DNA from 3 places in the Rheinheimera mangrovi genome. Region 2 is predicted to be linked to each of the others. Evidence: predicted binding sites of a transcription regulator. Region 2 holds the regulator's gene; each other region holds the start of a gene.
The links. Region 2 encodes sigma-54, which starts transcription at its own class of promoters, with help from an activator protein. Its sites were predicted from a motif close to TGGCANGNTNCNTGCTT; they were not measured.
Positions count from the first base shown of each region.

Region 1: EK374_RS07040 (flagellar basal body rod protein FlgF) is a predicted target of sigma-54. The motif match lies at 2,182-2,198, and genes of this name have one in related genera.
Region 3: EK374_RS15915 (CmpA/NrtA family ABC transporter substrate-binding protein) is a predicted target of sigma-54. The motif match lies at 3,417-3,433, and genes of this name have one in related genera.

Region 1 covers NZ_CP034683.1:1,541,983-1,547,651, forward strand. The annotation lists gene EK374_RS07025 (flagellar hook assembly protein FlgD) at 1-185, shown strand, start outside; gene flgE (flagellar hook protein FlgE) at 206-1,555, shown strand; gene EK374_RS07035 (hypothetical protein) at 1,650-2,054, shown strand; gene EK374_RS07040 (flagellar basal body rod protein FlgF) at 2,230-2,973, shown strand; gene flgG (flagellar basal-body rod protein FlgG) at 2,996-3,784, shown strand; gene flgH (flagellar basal body L-ring protein FlgH) at 3,795-4,475, shown strand; gene EK374_RS07055 (flagellar basal body P-ring protein FlgI) at 4,489-5,586, shown strand; gene flgJ (flagellar assembly peptidoglycan hydrolase FlgJ) at 5,587-5,669, shown strand, end outside.
Region 2 covers NZ_CP034683.1:538,076-543,744, reverse strand. The annotation lists gene kdsC (3-deoxy-manno-octulosonate-8-phosphatase KdsC) at 1-437, shown strand, start outside; gene lptC (LPS export ABC transporter periplasmic protein LptC) at 434-988, shown strand; gene lptA (lipopolysaccharide transport periplasmic protein LptA) at 978-1,472, shown strand; gene lptB (LPS export ABC transporter ATP-binding protein) at 1,472-2,194, shown strand; gene EK374_RS02525 (RNA polymerase factor sigma-54) at 2,242-3,735, shown strand; gene hpf (ribosome hibernation promoting factor) at 3,761-4,048, shown strand; gene ptsN (PTS IIA-like nitrogen regulatory protein PtsN) at 4,059-4,529, shown strand; gene rapZ (RNase adapter RapZ) at 4,526-5,383, shown strand; gene EK374_RS02505 (HPr family phosphocarrier protein) at 5,428-5,669, shown strand, end outside.
Region 3 covers NZ_CP034683.1:3,505,697-3,511,365, forward strand. The annotation lists gene EK374_RS15900 (glycoside hydrolase family 43 protein) at 220-1,179, shown strand; gene araD1 (AraD1 family protein) at 1,351-2,346, shown strand; gene EK374_RS15910 (FadR/GntR family transcriptional regulator) at 2,392-3,123, opposite strand; gene EK374_RS15915 (CmpA/NrtA family ABC transporter substrate-binding protein) at 3,547-4,905, shown strand; gene EK374_RS15920 (ABC transporter permease) at 4,918-5,669, shown strand, end outside.

The sequences.
Region 1 (5,669 bases), 1.0 Mb from region 2:
CTAAAGGTGTTTATACCATTGAAGTTGAGGGGACAATTGCAGGTAAAAATGAAGCGATAGTGACCTCTGTATATGCTCCTGTAACCAGTATTACATTAGGCAATGGCACCACCCAGGGTCTACTCCTAAATGTGCTTGGCCAAGGCCAGAAAAAATTATCTGATATTGAAGAAATTGCAACCTAATCAATGAATTGAGGTGATTTATGAGTTTTAATATAGCGTTAAGTGGCCTGGCCGCCGCTCAAAAGGATATTGATACCACTGCGAATAACATCGCCAACGTCAATACCACGGGCTTTAAAGAATCACGGGCTGAATTTGCGGATGTATATGCGGCTTCAGTATTCAGTTCAAACAAAACTAAAGTAGGTGACGGTGTTACGACGTCGAAAGTGGCGCAGCAGTTTTCTCAGGGTTCGTTAAAATTTACCAATAACTCACTGGATTTAGCTATTACCGGTGACGGTTTTTTTGCGGTCGCGCCTGAGATTGGTAACCGTGATTATTCCTACACCAGAGCTGGTGCCTTTAAGCTGGATAAAAACAATTTTATCTCTGACAATAATGGTGGCTTTCTACAGGGATTTCCTGTGAACCCTGCGAATGGCAACACCACATCAGTTAGCTTAAGCACCACTCAGCCTATACAGATCCCAAACACGGCGGGCGCGCCAAGAGCGACCTCGAACGTGTTTGTTACCATGAATGTGGACTCTCGCAATACGCCCCCTACAGTCGCTTTTAATCCCGTAGATCCGGCAAGTTACAATGGAACCACCTCTACTACTATTTATGATAGTTTGGGTGAGCCTCATATCTTGACCATGTACTTCCGTCGTGAAGCACCAACGACAGATAACGATTGGGAAGTGTATGTGGTGATGGATGACAATAATACTGTTCCTGCTTCGCCTTCAGGTGGTCCGTTAACGCCCAATTCCGCTATTGGTCCTATCACAATGGACTTTGATGCAACAGGTGTTCCTTCTTTACCTACGAGTGCGTCGTTACCGAATATAATTCTGCCGGCTGGCGTAGGTACGGGATTAAACGACCCTCTGAACGGTTATTTAACCAATGGTGCGCAGTTTAGCAATGACATCACTGTGCAGTTCCGTGATGAAAGTGGTACAAAATTGCCTACTCAGTATGCTTCTAAATTTGAAGTGGGTACTTTGGGTCAGGATGGCACCACAGTGGGACGATTAACTAGCGTAGATATTGATGCGGCAGGTAAGGTTATGGCATCTTATTCTAATGGCGATCAGACCTATTTAGCTCAGGTTGCTATGGTGAAATTTGCTAACCCTCAAGGTTTAACGCAGTCTGGTAACACCTCCTGGCGCGAGAGTTTGCTTTCGGGTGAAGCCTTAGCGGGTGAAGCTAACTCTGGTACTTTTGGTTCTATTAACGCATCAGCACTGGAAAGTTCGAATGTGAACCTGACCAATGAATTGGTCGATTTAATCGCAGCGCAACGTAACTTCCAGGCCAACTCCAGGGCATTGGAGGTTAACAGTACGTTACAAAATACAGTGCTGCAGATCCGATAGTGTAAACATGTCCTTAGGCCACCTCCGGGTGGCTTTTTTTATAGGTAGCTCGTATCTGGTGCGTCATGCCGTCGCTTTTACTCCGGAGGGTTGTATGGTGTTCAAAAAAATTGTTGCTATTGGCTTATTGCTGGCATTTTACAGCAGCGCTGCTGAGCAGGACCAATTGGTGACCACTGATTTTGTGCTTAAAGCGGGTGCTTCTCAAAGCCGGACCGTTGACATCTATAAGCCTGCTCATCTTGATCGTTTAGTAATGGTCGGATTTAATCCTGTGAACACTTTATCTGTCGATTGTACTTTGCGTTTGTTTGACGCCTCTCACACGCTGCTTGCAACGTACAATTGTACCAAGCCCCAACATTACTTTTTTAAAACACCAATGCTTGTTGCTGTAAAAGTCCGTGCCGAAGTTGAGGTTACCAATTCAAACTATACCTCTGCCAATTCTTCATTTTCTCTGATCAGCAGATTCAAATTTACCTCAGTTTCTGAATAAGCCAGTTTGCGTAGCTTCAGCACATAAGACCACGCCTAATTCCTTCTTCATTACTTCTCTCTTATGTATTTGAAAACAATAGTTTAGCAGGCTTCTACTTTGTGTACCCCTGTCTGCACCTTTTTCTTGGCATCAGTCTTGCTTTACTTATCTTATCTCAAGTGGAGGCCTGACTATGGACCATTTACTTTATATCGCAATGAGCGGTGCCAAAGAGAACATGAATGGCATCAGTATCAAAGCGAACAACCTTGCAAACAGCACCACAACTGGCTTTAAAGCAGATTTAGAGCAGGCTCGTGCTATGCAGGCTTTTGGTGAAGGTTTGCCTACAAGGGTGTTTTCACTGACTGAACGACCTGGTCAAAATTTTGACGATGGCTCATTTATTATTACAGAGCGTGAGTTAGACGTCGCAGTACAGGGAAAAGGCTGGCTGTCAGTACAGGATGCGGATGGCAATGAAGCCTATACCAGAGCGGGAAATATGCAGCTGAGCCCAACGGGTGAATTGCAAACCGCTTCCGGCCTGAACGTGATAGGTGAAGATGGTCCTATTCAGCTGCCTCTGCCACTAGCCAAAATGGAAATAGGCAACGACGGCACTATCAGTATCCGGCCGCAGGGAGCTCCTGCCAACGTAATGCAGGAAGTGGCCAGACTTAAATTAGTCAAACCTGAGTTTCAGGATATTGAAAAAGGCGCTGACGGTTTATTTCGGCGTAAAGACGGAGAAGTCGCAGAACTGGATACAACGGTCAAAGTGATGAGCGGAGCAGTTGAGGGTAGTAACGTAAATGCCGTTGGCGAAATGACACAGATGATCAGTTTACAGCGTCAGTTTGAAGTACAGGTCAAAATGATGAAAACGGCCGAAGAGATTGATCGGCAACACAATCAAATTATGAGAGTAGTCTAAGGCTTAAGCCTGGGAGGTTAGCATGCATCCAGCTCTATGGATCAGTAAAACCGGTTTGGACGCGAAGCAGCGTGATATTTCGGTGATTTCAAATAACCTGGCCAACGCCAGCACTATTGGCTTTAAGAAAAGCCGCGCTGTATTTGAAGACTTGTTGTATCAGAACATTAATCAGCCTGGTGGTCGTTCGTCACAAAACTCAGAGTTGCCGAATGGCTTGATGTTAGGCGCAGGTACTAAAGTGGTCGCGACTCAAAAAAGCTTTACCCAAGGCAATATGGTCACCACAGAAGGTAGTCTGGATGTGATGATCCAGGGACACGGCTTTTTCGAAGTACTAATGCCTGACGGCACCACTTCTTACAGTCGTAATGGCCAGTTTACTACGAACAGTGAAGGTAATCTGGTGACCTCAGGCGCAGGTTATCAAATTCAGCCGAATATAGTGATCCCCGAAGATGCCCAAAGCATCACTATCTCACAGGATGGCGAAGTGTCTGTGCGTTTACCTGGCCAGGTCGATCAGGCGGTAGTGGGGCAGTTAACAGTCACTAACTTTGTCAATCCGGCAGGTTTAGAACCTGTAGGTCAAAACTTATTTACTGCAACGGCCGCCAGCGGTGATCCGGTTCAAGGTATTCCTGGTCTGGAAGGGCGAGGCATTCTGGTGCAGGGCGCTTTGGAAACGTCAAACGTCAATGTGACGGAAGAACTGGTCAGCCTGATTGAAAGTCAGCGCGTGTATGAAATGAATTCCAAAGTGATTTCAACTGTTGATCAGATGCTGGGTACCGCTATTCAGCAGCTGTAGGAGTAAGTGGATGAACAAGTTAATTCTGCTCGTTTTAACAGTGCAACTTTGTGTGGGTTGTGCAGGCAGCTTTAATGAGCCAATGCCGGATGACCCGAACTTTGCGCCTTTACCTCCTGAGCCTGAAGCAGTACCGCTGTCTAACAACGGCTCCTTGTTTGCGCAAGGGTTGTCTAATGGGCTGTACTCAGATAACAAAGCGCGCCGTCCAGGTGACATCATTACTGTGGTGCTGAGAGAAAATACGCAAGCCAGCAAAAAAGCTAAAACTGAGTTTGGTAAAGACAGCAAAGCAAGTTTTGATCCTATAGTGGGTTTAGCAGGTCGTGACGTCAGTGTGCTTGGCAATACGCTACAGTTTGGTGCCAACTCAACCTCAGACTTTAAAGGTGATTCAAAAGCGGACCAAAGCAACAGTTTAACGGGTGACATTTCGGTGAACGTATTGCGGGTGATGTCAAATGGTAATCTGGTGATCCGTGGCGAAAAATGGCTGACACTGAATACGGGCAAAGAGTTTATTCGTTTAACTGGCGTGATCCGTGCTGAAGATATTGATTCAAAAAATACAGTCGAGTCGACCAAAATCGCCAACGCCCGTATTGAATACAGTGGCACAGGTGCGACTCATGGTGGTCAGGGACCTGGCTGGTTAACCCGCTTCTTTAACGGTGTGTTGTGGCCGTTTTAACACAGGTGACATGATGAAACTTATCCAATGCCTTTTTGTAGTTTTGCTGTCAGCCGCTTTGTGTTTTCCGGCTTCAGCCGCCCGAATTAAAGATTTAACCAGCGTACAGGGCGTTCGTAGTAACCAGTTAGTGGGTTATGGTCTGGTTGTCGGCTTGCCTGGCACGGGGGAACAAAGCCCTTTTACTGAGCAGAGCTTCAGAACCATGCTGACAAATTTTGGCATTAATATGCCTGCTGGTATGAAATCTCAGATCAAAAACGTAGCAGCTGTCGCTGTGCATGCTGAACTACCAGCATTTAGCAAACCGGGTCAGACTATTGATATCACTGTATCTTCAATGGGAAGTGCAAAAGGCTTGCGTGGTGGTACTTTGCTGCAAACCTTTCTGAAAGGTTTAGATGGCAATGTTTATGCTGTGGCGCAAGGTTCGCTGATTGTCAGTGGTTTAGGCGCTGAAGGGGCTGATGGTTCAAAAATTTTGGTGAACACGCCAACAGTAGGCCGAATTCCGAATGGTGCAACAGTCGAGCGTGAAGTGCCGTCACCTTTTGCTGATGGTGACTTTATTACCTTTAATTTAAACCGGGCTGATTTCACTACAGCTAAAACGCTGGCCGAAACCATTAATAACTTTATAGGGCCAGGTACAGCGCAATCCCTAGATTCTTCTTCAGTACAAGTTCGTGCTCCTCGAGATATGGACCAGCGTGTTTCCTATTTATCTACCTTGGAGAACTTAACATTGGAGCCCGCCAGTCAGTCGGCAAAAATAATTATCAACTCCAGAACCGGTACCATAGTGATAGGAAAGGACGTACGTCTATTCCCGGCAGCTGTGACTCATGGTGGCTTGACTGTGACTATTGCCGAGAATCCAGCTGTAGTGCAACCCAATGCTTTGGCTGGCGGAGATACTGCTGTAGAGCAAAACACTATTATTGATGTCAGACCTGATCAATCCAGGATGTTTAAATTTGATCCGGGTACTACGCTTGACGACTTAGTTAGCACCGTCAATGCAGTTGGCGCGGCGCCAGGTGATTTGATGGCCATTTTAGAAGCCTTAAAAGAAGCGGGCGCCATTCATGGTGAACTTGTGGTGATCTAAATGAGTAAAGTTGAGAACAAGGTCAATTATCATGATTTAACCGGCCTGGCGCAGCTGAAACACAGCTCAGGCAAAAATGATGA
Region 2 (5,669 bases):
TGGGTAATCAGGGCGAAGAGCTCAAAGCCTTCCACACCCGCGATGGCTACGGTATTAAAGCCTTACGGCATGCAGGTATTGAAGTGGCAGTGATTACTGGCCGCCGTTCAGAAATTGTGCAGCAACGAATGACCTCACTTACTGTCCCTTACATTTATCAGGGGCAGGAAAATAAACTCGCCGCTTTTGCTGAACTCCAGCAGAAACTGGCACTCGAAGCCTCACAAATCGCTTTTATTGGCGATGATTTGGCCGACTGGGCCGTGATGCAACATTGTGGTTTAAGTGTTGCGGTACAAGACGCCCACCCTTACCTTGCGTTGCATGCAGATTACCGTTGTAAATTACCAGGTGGTTTTGGTGCAGTGCGTGAACTCTGCGATTTGCTATTGACCAGTCAGGGCAAATTTGCTGAATTTTCAGGAAGTAGCACATGATTCGTCAATTTCTCTGGTTGTTACTGATAGTGGCTGCAGCTGCTGGCTTTTACAGCTGGCAACTGTTGGATCAGGAGCAAAGCGGAAGCCCGGCCAATCAAGACAACCAACCTGACTATGTGGCACAGGATCTCACCCGAATGATTTATGACAAAGAAGGCCATTTGTCAGATTTAATCCGTGCTCAGCGTATGGAACACTTCGAACGCTTTGGTTTTTTGCAGTTTGATTTCCCTATCTACACCATTTATCAGGAAAAAGTGCCATTATGGCAAGTGACAAGCGAGCAGGCAGTGCTTTATCCTGATGACAAACTCATTCTTGAACACAGAGTGGAGCTGCGCAATATGTCGACAGACCCACTTTTTACCCGAATAGAAACCAATGCAGTTGAGCTTTTGTTTAACAGCAATACGCTGCAGTCAAACGAGCAGGTACGCATTTTTGGACTGGGTTTTCAAATTACAGGCCAAGGCATGCTGGCTGATTTGAACGAACAGAATATAGAGCTGAAACAGCACACTAAAACGGTTTATTACAATGAAAAGTAACATTATTTTACTCAGCGTTCTCATCACTTTCAGTGGCTTTTGTCTGGCAGGCCCTGATGACTTTAAAAAAGAAATTCAGGTCGGTTCTGACCGCCAGTTTGGCTCGATTAAAGATAAAGTAATGACTTTTGTTGATAACGTCAAAGTGCAACAAGGCAGCTTATTGATTGAAGCAGACAAACTCGAAGTCATTGCCAGCGCAGGCAAAGGCAAAGAAGTTTTTATCGCTTCAGGCCAACCCGCAAAATATTCCCAAATGCTGGACGGTGATAAGCCTATTAAAGCCAGCGCGAACGAGATCCGTTATGACGTAGCCAACGGTACGCTTGTCCTGACGGGCGGCGCAGAACTCAGCCAAAACGGCAGTATGGTGCAAGGCGCAGTGATTAAATACAACCTGGAAAAACAAGAGCTGGAAGCGGAGTCTGACGGTAAAAAAACCGAACGAGTCACCACAGTGTTCAGCCAGGAAGGAAAAGAATAATGAAGTTAGTTGCGTCCCATCTGGCTAAAAGTTACAAAGGGCGCCAGGTGGTCAAAGACGTTAGTCTGGAAGTGAGAGCCGGTCAGATTGTTGGTTTGTTAGGTCCTAACGGTGCGGGCAAAACCACTACTTTTTATATGATTGTTGGTTTAGTGCCATCAGATAAAGGCAAAATCACCCTGGATGACAAGGAGATCACCTTTGATCCTATCCATGCCCGTGCTCGCGCAGGCATTGGTTATCTGCCGCAGGAAAGTTCGATATTCCGCAAACTGACGGTATATGACAACCTGCTGGCCATTTTGCAGCATCGCAAAGATCTAACCGAAGAGCAGCGCGAAGAAAAAGCCGATGCGCTGCTGGACGAGTTCCATATAGGCCATATCCGTAACAGCCTTGGCATGAGTTTATCCGGTGGCGAACGACGCAGAGTGGAAATAGCCAGGGCATTGGCCGCAGATCCGGCGTTTATCCTGTTGGATGAACCTTTTGCTGGTGTTGATCCCATTTCAGTGTTAGATATTAAAAAAATTATTCAGCATCTGTGCCAAAGAGGCATAGGGGTGCTTATCACCGACCACAATGTGCGCGAAACTCTTGATGTCTGTGAAATTGCCTATATTGTAAGTCATGGAGAACTGATTGCTGCAGGTACCCCGACTGAGGTTTTAGCAAACCAACAAGTCCGTGATGTCTACCTTGGTGAGCAATTCAGGTTATAGTTTAAAACAACATCCGAATAGGGTTGTTTGGAGAAAATAAGAAGTACATGAAACCGTCTCTGCAACTTCGTCTTGGTCAGCAGCTCACAATGACTCCTCAATTGCAGCAAGCAATTAAACTGCTGCAATTGTCTACTATTGAACTGCAACAGGAAATTCAGGAAGCGCTGGATGCTAATCCATTGTTGGAAGCTGAAGATGACTATGCAGTATTTCAGGAACCTTCATCAAAAGATTTAAATCATGGTGCCGAGTTTGATTCGCCTGACTATGACAACAGCCATGATGAGCATTACGAACCCGAAGTAAAGGACAGCAGCGAAGCGATGTCCGAGCAAAATATCAAAGAAGATTTACCGCTGGACAACCACTGGGACGATTTAGTCAGTGCGGCTCCGGTTGCTGGTGCCAATAACTTCAATGGCGATGAAGATACGGTATTTCAGGGCGAAACCAGCGAAACCCTGCAAGATTACTTACGTTGGCAAATGCAGCTGACCCCATTTTCAGATACAGACCGCACTATTGCTGAAATCATTATCGAAGCCATAGACGAAAACGGTTTATTAACGATAGACACAGAAGATATTCTCGAATCGCTAGGCATGCCGGAAGTGGAAGCCGACGAAGTCGAAGCGGTCATTAAACGTATCCAGTTGTTCGATCCTGTAGGTGTTGGCGCCCGCACTATTCAGGAATGTCTATTGGTACAGCTGCGCCAGTTTGATCCAAAAACCCCCTATCTGGCTGAAACCCAGCATATTATTAAAGAATATACTGACTTTTTAGCTAACAGAGATTTCCGTTCTCTGATGCGTGTGACTAAACTCAAAGAAGACGACTTAAAAGAAGTGATGCGGCTTATTCACAGCCTGAACCCTCGACCTGGGGCAGATGTGATTCGACAAGAACAGTCGTATGTGATCCCTGATGTGTCAGTTGCAAAAATCAAAGGACGCTGGATGGTCGAGTTAAACCCTGATGCGATGCCAAAGATCAGAATTAACGAGCAATATGCTGCCATGTCACGTAATGCCCGTAATGCATCAGATGGTCAGTTTATTCGTTCCCACCTGCAGGAAGCCAAGTGGTTTTTAAAAAGTCTGGAAAGTCGCAACGAAACTTTACTTAAAGTTGCCAACTGCATAGTACAGCAGCAACAGGCCTTTTTTGAGCACGGTGAAGAAGCCATGAAACCCATGGTATTAAACGACGTGGCTGAAATGGTGGGAATGCATGAGTCAACCATTTCCCGTGTTACTACACAAAAATATATGCACACTCCCAGAGGAATATTTGAACTTAAGTTCTTTTTCTCCAGTCATGTAAGTACAGAGAGTGGCGGTGAATGTTCATCCACCGCAATCCGCGCCTTTATAAAAAAATTGGTGGCGGCGGAAAATCCTGCCAAACCTTTAAGTGACAGCAGGATGGCAGAAATACTGTCAGAACAAGGGATTAATGTCGCACGGCGTACCATTGCCAAGTATCGTGAAGCCTTGTTTATTCCGCCGTCTAATCAGCGCAAGAGCTTGCTTTAACAGCTCTATTAAGAAGGAAGAGTCTATGCAAATCAACTTAACTGGTCGTCATGTAGAAATCACTGAAGCACTGAGAGAGTACGTCGATAGCAAATTTTCCAAACTTGAACGTCATTTTGATCATATTAACAATGTACATGTAGTGCTGAACGTGGAAAAATTAAAGCAGATTGCAGAGGCTAAGATGCACCTCAATGGAGGTGAAGTATTCGCTGTGTCGGAAGACGAAAATATGTACGCTGCGATAGACCAGTTGATCGATAAACTGGATCGCCAAGTTATTAAACATAAAGAGAAAATTTCTCGTCATTGATTCTGAAACTATGAACCTGAGCTCAATGTTATCGGAGGACTGCACCAAGAGTGCGGTCCTTTTTAATAGTAAAAAACGCATTCTGGAATACATAGCTGAACTGGCACATCAGCATTTACCGGAAGTTCCTGAGTACAACATACTCGAAGCCCTGATGAGCCGTGAGAAACTCGGTTCCACAGGTATTGGCGGTGGTATCGCTATTCCGCATGGCAAATTAAAAAATGTCACCACACCTTTGCTGGTGTTTGTCGTCAGTAAAGATCCAATACAGTTTGATGCTATTGATAACCAGGCTGTGGATATTTTTTGTGCCATCCTGATCCCGGAAAATCAATGCCAGACCCATTTATCTACTTTGTCCGGCATAGCCCGTATGCTCAGTCAAAAAGATTTCACCAAAAAAATCCGTCATAGTGCCAATAGCCATGATTTGTACCAGTTGCTAATGGCAGGCGCTGAACAGGCAATGGCAAAATGAAATTATTAGTCGTCAGTGGTCGATCGGGTTCGGGCAAATCTGTTGCCCTGCGCGTCATGGAAGACCTAGGTTATTATTGTGTAGATAACATCCCCGTCAATTTACTTCCGACTTTAGCCAACGCCGTGATGGGGCAGTACGAAAGGGTCGCTGTCAGTATTGATGTGCGCAACCTGCCGCAAGACCCCGATGAATTAACAGATATCCTGTCTTACCTGCCGCACAAAGTTGACCTGACCATTCTTTACCTAGACGCCGACCACACCAGCCTGATTAAACGCTTCAGCGAGACACGACGCTTGCATCCGCTTTCGCATCAGGCCATGTCACTGGATGAAGCCATACAACGCGAACAACAGCTGTTGGACCCTATCTCCAGCCGTGCAGATTTATACCTGGATACCACAGAACTAAACGTACATCAGCTGGCAGAACAGCTTAGAGAACGTATCCTTGGGCAAAAAACCGGTCGTCTGGTGATCTTGTTTGAATCCTTTGGTTTTAAATATGGTATTCCCAAAGATGCCGATTATGTGTTTGATGCGCGCTTTTTACCGAACCCACATTGGGAGCCCGAACTGAAAATACTGACAGGCTTAGATCAACCAGTACAAAACTACCTGTCTTCCCAAGCCGTAGTGGCTCAGTATATCTGGCAGATTAATCAGTTTATCGGCACCTGGTTGCCGCATTTAGAGCGCAACAACCGCAGTTACCTGACCATAGCCATAGGCTGTACCGGCGGTCAACACCGCTCTGTGTATATCGCCGAATCCTTGGCTGAAAGTTACCGTTTACAGCGGGAAGACGTGCAAATCCGTCACCGCGAGTTAGTGAGACATCATGGTAGATAAAAACATCCAAATCCGTCACCACGTATTAGTGAGGCGTCATCACGATGGCCGATAAACTTCAACAAACAGTCACCATCGTCAATCAACTGGGCTTGCACGCCAGAGCAGCTACTAAGCTGGTACAGTTATGCCGTCAGTTTGATGCCAAAATTGAATTACAACAGGAAGGCCAAACCGCAGATGCCAGCAGTGTCTTGGCACTTTTAATGTTGGCAAGCAGCAAAGGTAAAACGCTGGAAGTCTGTACTGAAGGCACTCAGGCACAAGAAGCACTGACCGCTGTGGT
Region 3 (5,669 bases), 1.7 Mb from region 2:
GAAGCAATTTAATTTAATAATATTGTATTACTAATACATCAAGCTGAAGCCTAAGTTCAAGCAGTTCGTAAAAAATTTTCACCAAAGCTGTGCAGATTTATTCATTCTGCATTGATTTAATTAGAATTTTTTCCTGCCCCTGATTTGTGCAACTTTTGCACATTCGGCTCATTTAGTAATACTATAAGATAATTATCATTAAATCACGACAGGGGTATTATGAAAAACGTTCAGATTTTTACCTTTTTACTGCGAAGCCTAGTACTGGGTCTGGTGAGCTTCCAACTATGGGCCGCCAATCCTATTTTTACTGATGTACGTACTGCAGATCCGGCTGCTTTAGTGGTGGGCGATACGGTCTATTTGTACACGGGCCATGACGAAGCCAAAGACAATAAAACCTTTTTTGTCATGCATGACTGGCTGGTGTTTTCCTCCAAAGACATGAAAAACTGGCAAGCCCATGGCGCTAAACTCAAGGCCAAAGATTTCAGCTGGGCGAAGGGCGATGCCTGGGCCTCTCAGGTGATTGAAAAAAATGGCAAGTTTTATTGGTATGTCACAGTACGCCACGCCAGTATCAATGGTTTTGCTATTGGTGTTGCTGTAGGTGACAGCCCACTTGGGCCCTTTAAAGATGCCCGCGGCACTGCGCTTATTACCAACGATATGACGACCGACACCCACATCGACTGGGATGATATAGACCCTTCGGTCTTTATTGATGACGACAGTCAGGCCTATTTGTTTTGGGGCAATACCAAACCCCGTTACGCCAAACTCAAAGCCAACATGACAGAGCTGGATGGCCCAATTCAAAATTTGGATCTGCCCAATTTTACCGAGGCTATTTGGGTGCATAAAAAAGCCGATCTGTATTACCTGTCGTATGCTTCAGGCTTTCCGGAGAAAATTGTTTATGCCACCAGTAAAAAAATCTCCGGCCCCTGGGTTTATCAGGACATCCTGAACGAAGTAGCAGGCAATTCCCCCACTAACCATCAGGCTATTATTGAATTTAAAGGCAAAGATTATTTTATTTACCACACAGGAGCAGCTCAGCCTGATGGCGGTGAATTTCGCCGTTCTGTGGCCATCGATCGGTTGTATTACAACAAAGATGGCACTTTAAAACGCGTCATTATGACCAGTGAAGGTTTGGACAAGGAGCAGAACTGATAAATGGCGGGTAGTAGAGGCAGCGGCTTGTCCCGGCACTTCCATTAGTACCGCGGTATCAATAGACGGGCGGGTGCAAGACCCGCCCCTACAGTTCTGCTTGACAATAGAGTATAGAAAACAGATATTAATCTTATTGTAATACAAATATAAAATTAACGAGGATGTGCGATGCGTTTAATTCAATTTGTGACACCAGAGCAGCAACGCGCTGTGGCTCTGGTGTTATCCAGCACAGAGGTTCAGCTTTTAAGTGGTGTCCAGACTGTCTATCAGTTGGCGAATCAGGCTTTGTCTGCAAATAAACCATTGCAGCAGCTGGTCACAGAGCTGGTTAGTGACCAGAAACTGGATTATCAGGCCATAGTAGCCGAAGGACGTTTATTGGCGCCTTTTGATCATCCGGATCAAGCCCATTTGCTAGTGACAGGCACAGGGCTGACTCACTTGGGCAGCGCCGATACCCGCGCTACTATGCATGCTCAAACCAGCGGCAAAGCAGTGGCTGAGCTGACAGATACGATGAAAATGTTTAAGTTGGGTCTGGATGGCGGTAAACCTGCTGCAGGGGAAACAGGTGTGCAGCCTGAATGGTTTTATAAAGGGGATGGCAGCATAGTGGTATCCCCCGGTGCACAGTTGCTCTCTCCTTCTTTTGCTTTAGATGGTGGCGAAGAGCCTGAAATTGTTGGGGTTTATATCAATGATGCTGAAGGTCAGCCCTGGCGTATTGGTTTTGCTTTAGGCAATGAATTTTCCGATCACAAAACTGAACGGCTGAATTATTTATACCTGGCGCATTCCAAATTGCGGCCTTGTGCAGTAGGGCCTGAACTCTTGCTAGGTGAGTTGCCAGCTCATATTGAAGGCACCTCACGTATTTACCGCGACGGTAAATTACTGTGGCAAAAAGCTTTTGTCAGCGGTGAAGACAATATGTCGCACAGCATCAGTAATCTGGAGCATCACCACTTTAAATACGATTTATTTTGCCGCCCTGGTGATGCCCATCTGCATTATTTTGGCACTGCCACTTTAAGTGTTGGTGATGGCATAGAAACTCAGCCTGGTGATCTGTTTGAAATTGAAGCTCCGCTCTTTGGCTTACCGCTGCGGAATACTTTGGCTGTCGACAATAAGACACCGGTGAAGGTAAAAACGCTGTAGCAGTGAAAAGGGGTCGGTGAACTTTGTTACCTGACCCCTTGTTGTTTAATCCGGCTGCTTGGCCAGATTTTTTAAAGCATACTCTAAATTTTCTTTTGATTTAGCCAGTAACTGGAACATCTCAATTTTGGCTTTGGCGGCATCGCCTGATGCTATGGCCTGATACACAGCTTTGTGACCCGGTAATGAATCGACATACTCTTCTGCAATAGCACTGCTTAAACGGAATAAGCCCATCAGAGCAGTTTGTATTGTCATACCCAACGAAATCATAAATTCATTATTGGTGGCGTCCAAAACCGCCATGTGAAAGTCTAAATCGCTGGAGAACACTGCATCAGTGCCAATTTCAGCTTTTTCCATCGCATCGTAGGCTGCGCCTAAAGTGGCGGATTGTTCTTCACTGCGGTTTCTAGCTGCCAGCTCTGCTGCTGCTGGTTCAAAAATTTCGCGAATTTCAAATAGAGAAATAAAGAACTGTGGCGATGGCTTGGATTCAAAACACCAGCTTAAAATTTCGCTGTCGAACATATTCCAGTGTTTACGCGGCCGAATTCGGGTACCCAATTTAGGCCGCGATTCCAGCAAACCTTTGGAGGTCAGAATTTTAAAAGCTTCACGCAGCGCAGTGCGAGACACGCCTAACTCTTCACCTATAGTGGTTTCATTCGGAATATATTCACCTGGTGAATAAATGCCACTGACAATACGGGTCCCCAATTCTTCCGCAACCCAGCCATGAATACTTTGAGGCCGGCTTTTTAACTGATTTGCCATGCAGATCCCCTAAACATCGACCTGCAATTCAGGCCAAAAACAAATTCTTACTACAATAGGATTTATGTTAACCGATTTGCTGCTAAAAAACCTAACAGCAGTCTGATTTCATTAGTTTTTCATTCTAAAAGCAAAAAAATCATAGGCATTAGGTTAGCAAATAGCAATAGCCGCCTTTGCTGTTCCGCCTTGGTGCGTTTTTGCACAATCACAGCGCAAGCTTTCGATGTTTCAGCGCTACAGCATCAGCAAAAATAAAACTAACCAAATGAAAAATATAAAGATTTAAAAGATGGCATAAGAACTGCTTTATTTTGTTATCGCATTGGCTGCGGTTAAATAATCATCTTTTGGCAAAGACGCCATCTGCTTGTCTCCGGTTTTCGGGGTCAGACAGATGGCGTTTTTTTTTGAGGAAAATCTATGAGACGTATAGCTCTTACTCTGTTGCTCGGCGCCTGTTGCCTGAGTCAGGCAGAAGCTGCAGTTGCAGAAAAAACTGACCTGCGTTTAGGATTCGTCAAACTGACCGACATGGCACCTTTGGCTGTAGCGCTGGAGCAAGGCTTTTTTGAAGATGAAGGCTTGTTTGTCAGTGTAGAAGCTCAGGCCAACTGGAAAGTGTTACAGGATAGAGTGACAGACGGCCAACTCGATGCAGCTCATATGCTGGCAGGACAAGTGGTAGCAGCTTCTGCCGGTTTAGGCAGTCAGGCCAGACTACAAACCAGCCTGGTGTTGGATTTACATGGCAATGCCTGCACCGTCTCTAAAGCTATATGGCAGCAAGTACCTGCAGCGCAAAAATCGGCTGCAGGTCAGGCGCAATCGGCTTCAGTGCTACAAACCACCTTAAAAGCTTATGCTGAACAAGGCAAAACCATGCAGTTTGGTACCGTATTTCCTTACTCCAGCCATAACTATGAACTGCGCTACTGGCTGGCCGCTGGTGGTATTCACCCTGGTTTTTATGCACCAGAGCAAGGCGATAACTCAGGCCAGTTGCAAGCGCAGTTACTGATTTCAGTGACTCCGCCACCTCAAATGCCAGCCACTATGGAAGCTGGTACTTTGCAGGGCTTTTGTGTAGGTGAACCCTGGAATCAACAGGCAGTGCAAAAAGGTTTAGGTGTGGTGCTGGTGACCAATGAGCAACTGCACGGCGCTATGGCAGAAAAAGTGCTGGGCGTGACAGCAGAGTGGGCCAAAGCCAATCCGAACACCCATATCAAACTGATTAAAGCATTATTGCGTGCGGGTTACTGGCTGGATCAAAACAACAATGCCAACAGAGCTGCAGCGGCAAAAATGATCGCTCAGCCGCATTATGTCGGCGCAGACGTAGGCATTTTAAGCCGCAGCATGACAGGTACTTTTGAATTTGAACAAGGTAAAGCCAGTCAGCAACAGGATTTTAATGTGTTTTTCCGTTATCACGCCACCTACCCCTTTTATGCCGATGCAATTTGGTACCTGACGCAAATGCGCCGCTGGGGCCAAATTGCTAATGCTCAGGACGATGCCTGGTATTTGCAACAAGCTCAGCAGGTGTTTCAGCCAGAACCCTATCAACAGGCTGCTGCTGAATTGATTGCCGAAGGCAAATTAAAAGCGACTGATTTTATCGACTTTAAAACCGCTGCTTTAACCAGACCAGGCAAAGCGTCCGGCTTTATCGATGGCAAAAACTTTGACCCAACTCAGCCTAACGCCTATTTGCAGCAGTTTGCGATAGGACAACAAAGCGCAACTACGCCAAACGTGGCCGCAGCCAAAAACTAACAGGAGCTTGAGATGAAAATTCTGCACCACCCGGGCTTTAACCAGTGGCAAAGCCAGTTCAGTTCTTTGCTGTTCTGGCGTAAACAGCTGAAACAAAGTCTGTTGACCTTGAGTGGCCTGCTGGTGTTTGTTTTGTGCTGGCAACTGGCGTCCAGCCAAATCCAAACCTCGTTGGGCCAATTTCCGGGGCCAGCCCAGGCAGCGGCCCAGTGGTCGCAGTTGATGGATGAATATCAGGCTGAGCAGCAAAGAGAAGATGCGTTTTATCAACGCCAGCAAGAGCGCAATGCCGCTCTATTGGCTGCCGATCCACAAGCTGAATTACCCAGCTTGCCGTACCGCGCCAGACCGACCTTTTTTTCACAAATTCTGACCAGCCTGCAAACGGTATTAACCGGCTTTGTGCTGGCCAGCTTGATTGCTATACCGCTCGGCATTTTGATTGGCCTAAGCAGCAACCTGTATCAGGTCTTTAACCCGCTCATTCAGCTGTTTAAACCTATTTCACCTTTGGCCTGGTTACCGCTGGTGACCTTAATTGTCAGCTCGGTGGATTTAAGCTCAGCCTGGGGCAGTCGCTCTTTTGTAGTGTCGGTGTGCACAGTGATGCTGTGTTCGCTCTGGCCCACTTTATTAAACACTGCAGTAGGCGTCAGCCAGGTGCCACAGGACTTACTCAATGTCAGTAAAGTGCTGCGCTTAAGCTGGTGGCGGCACCTGCGCATCATAGTGCTTCCCTCTGCTGTGCCGATGATTTTTACCGG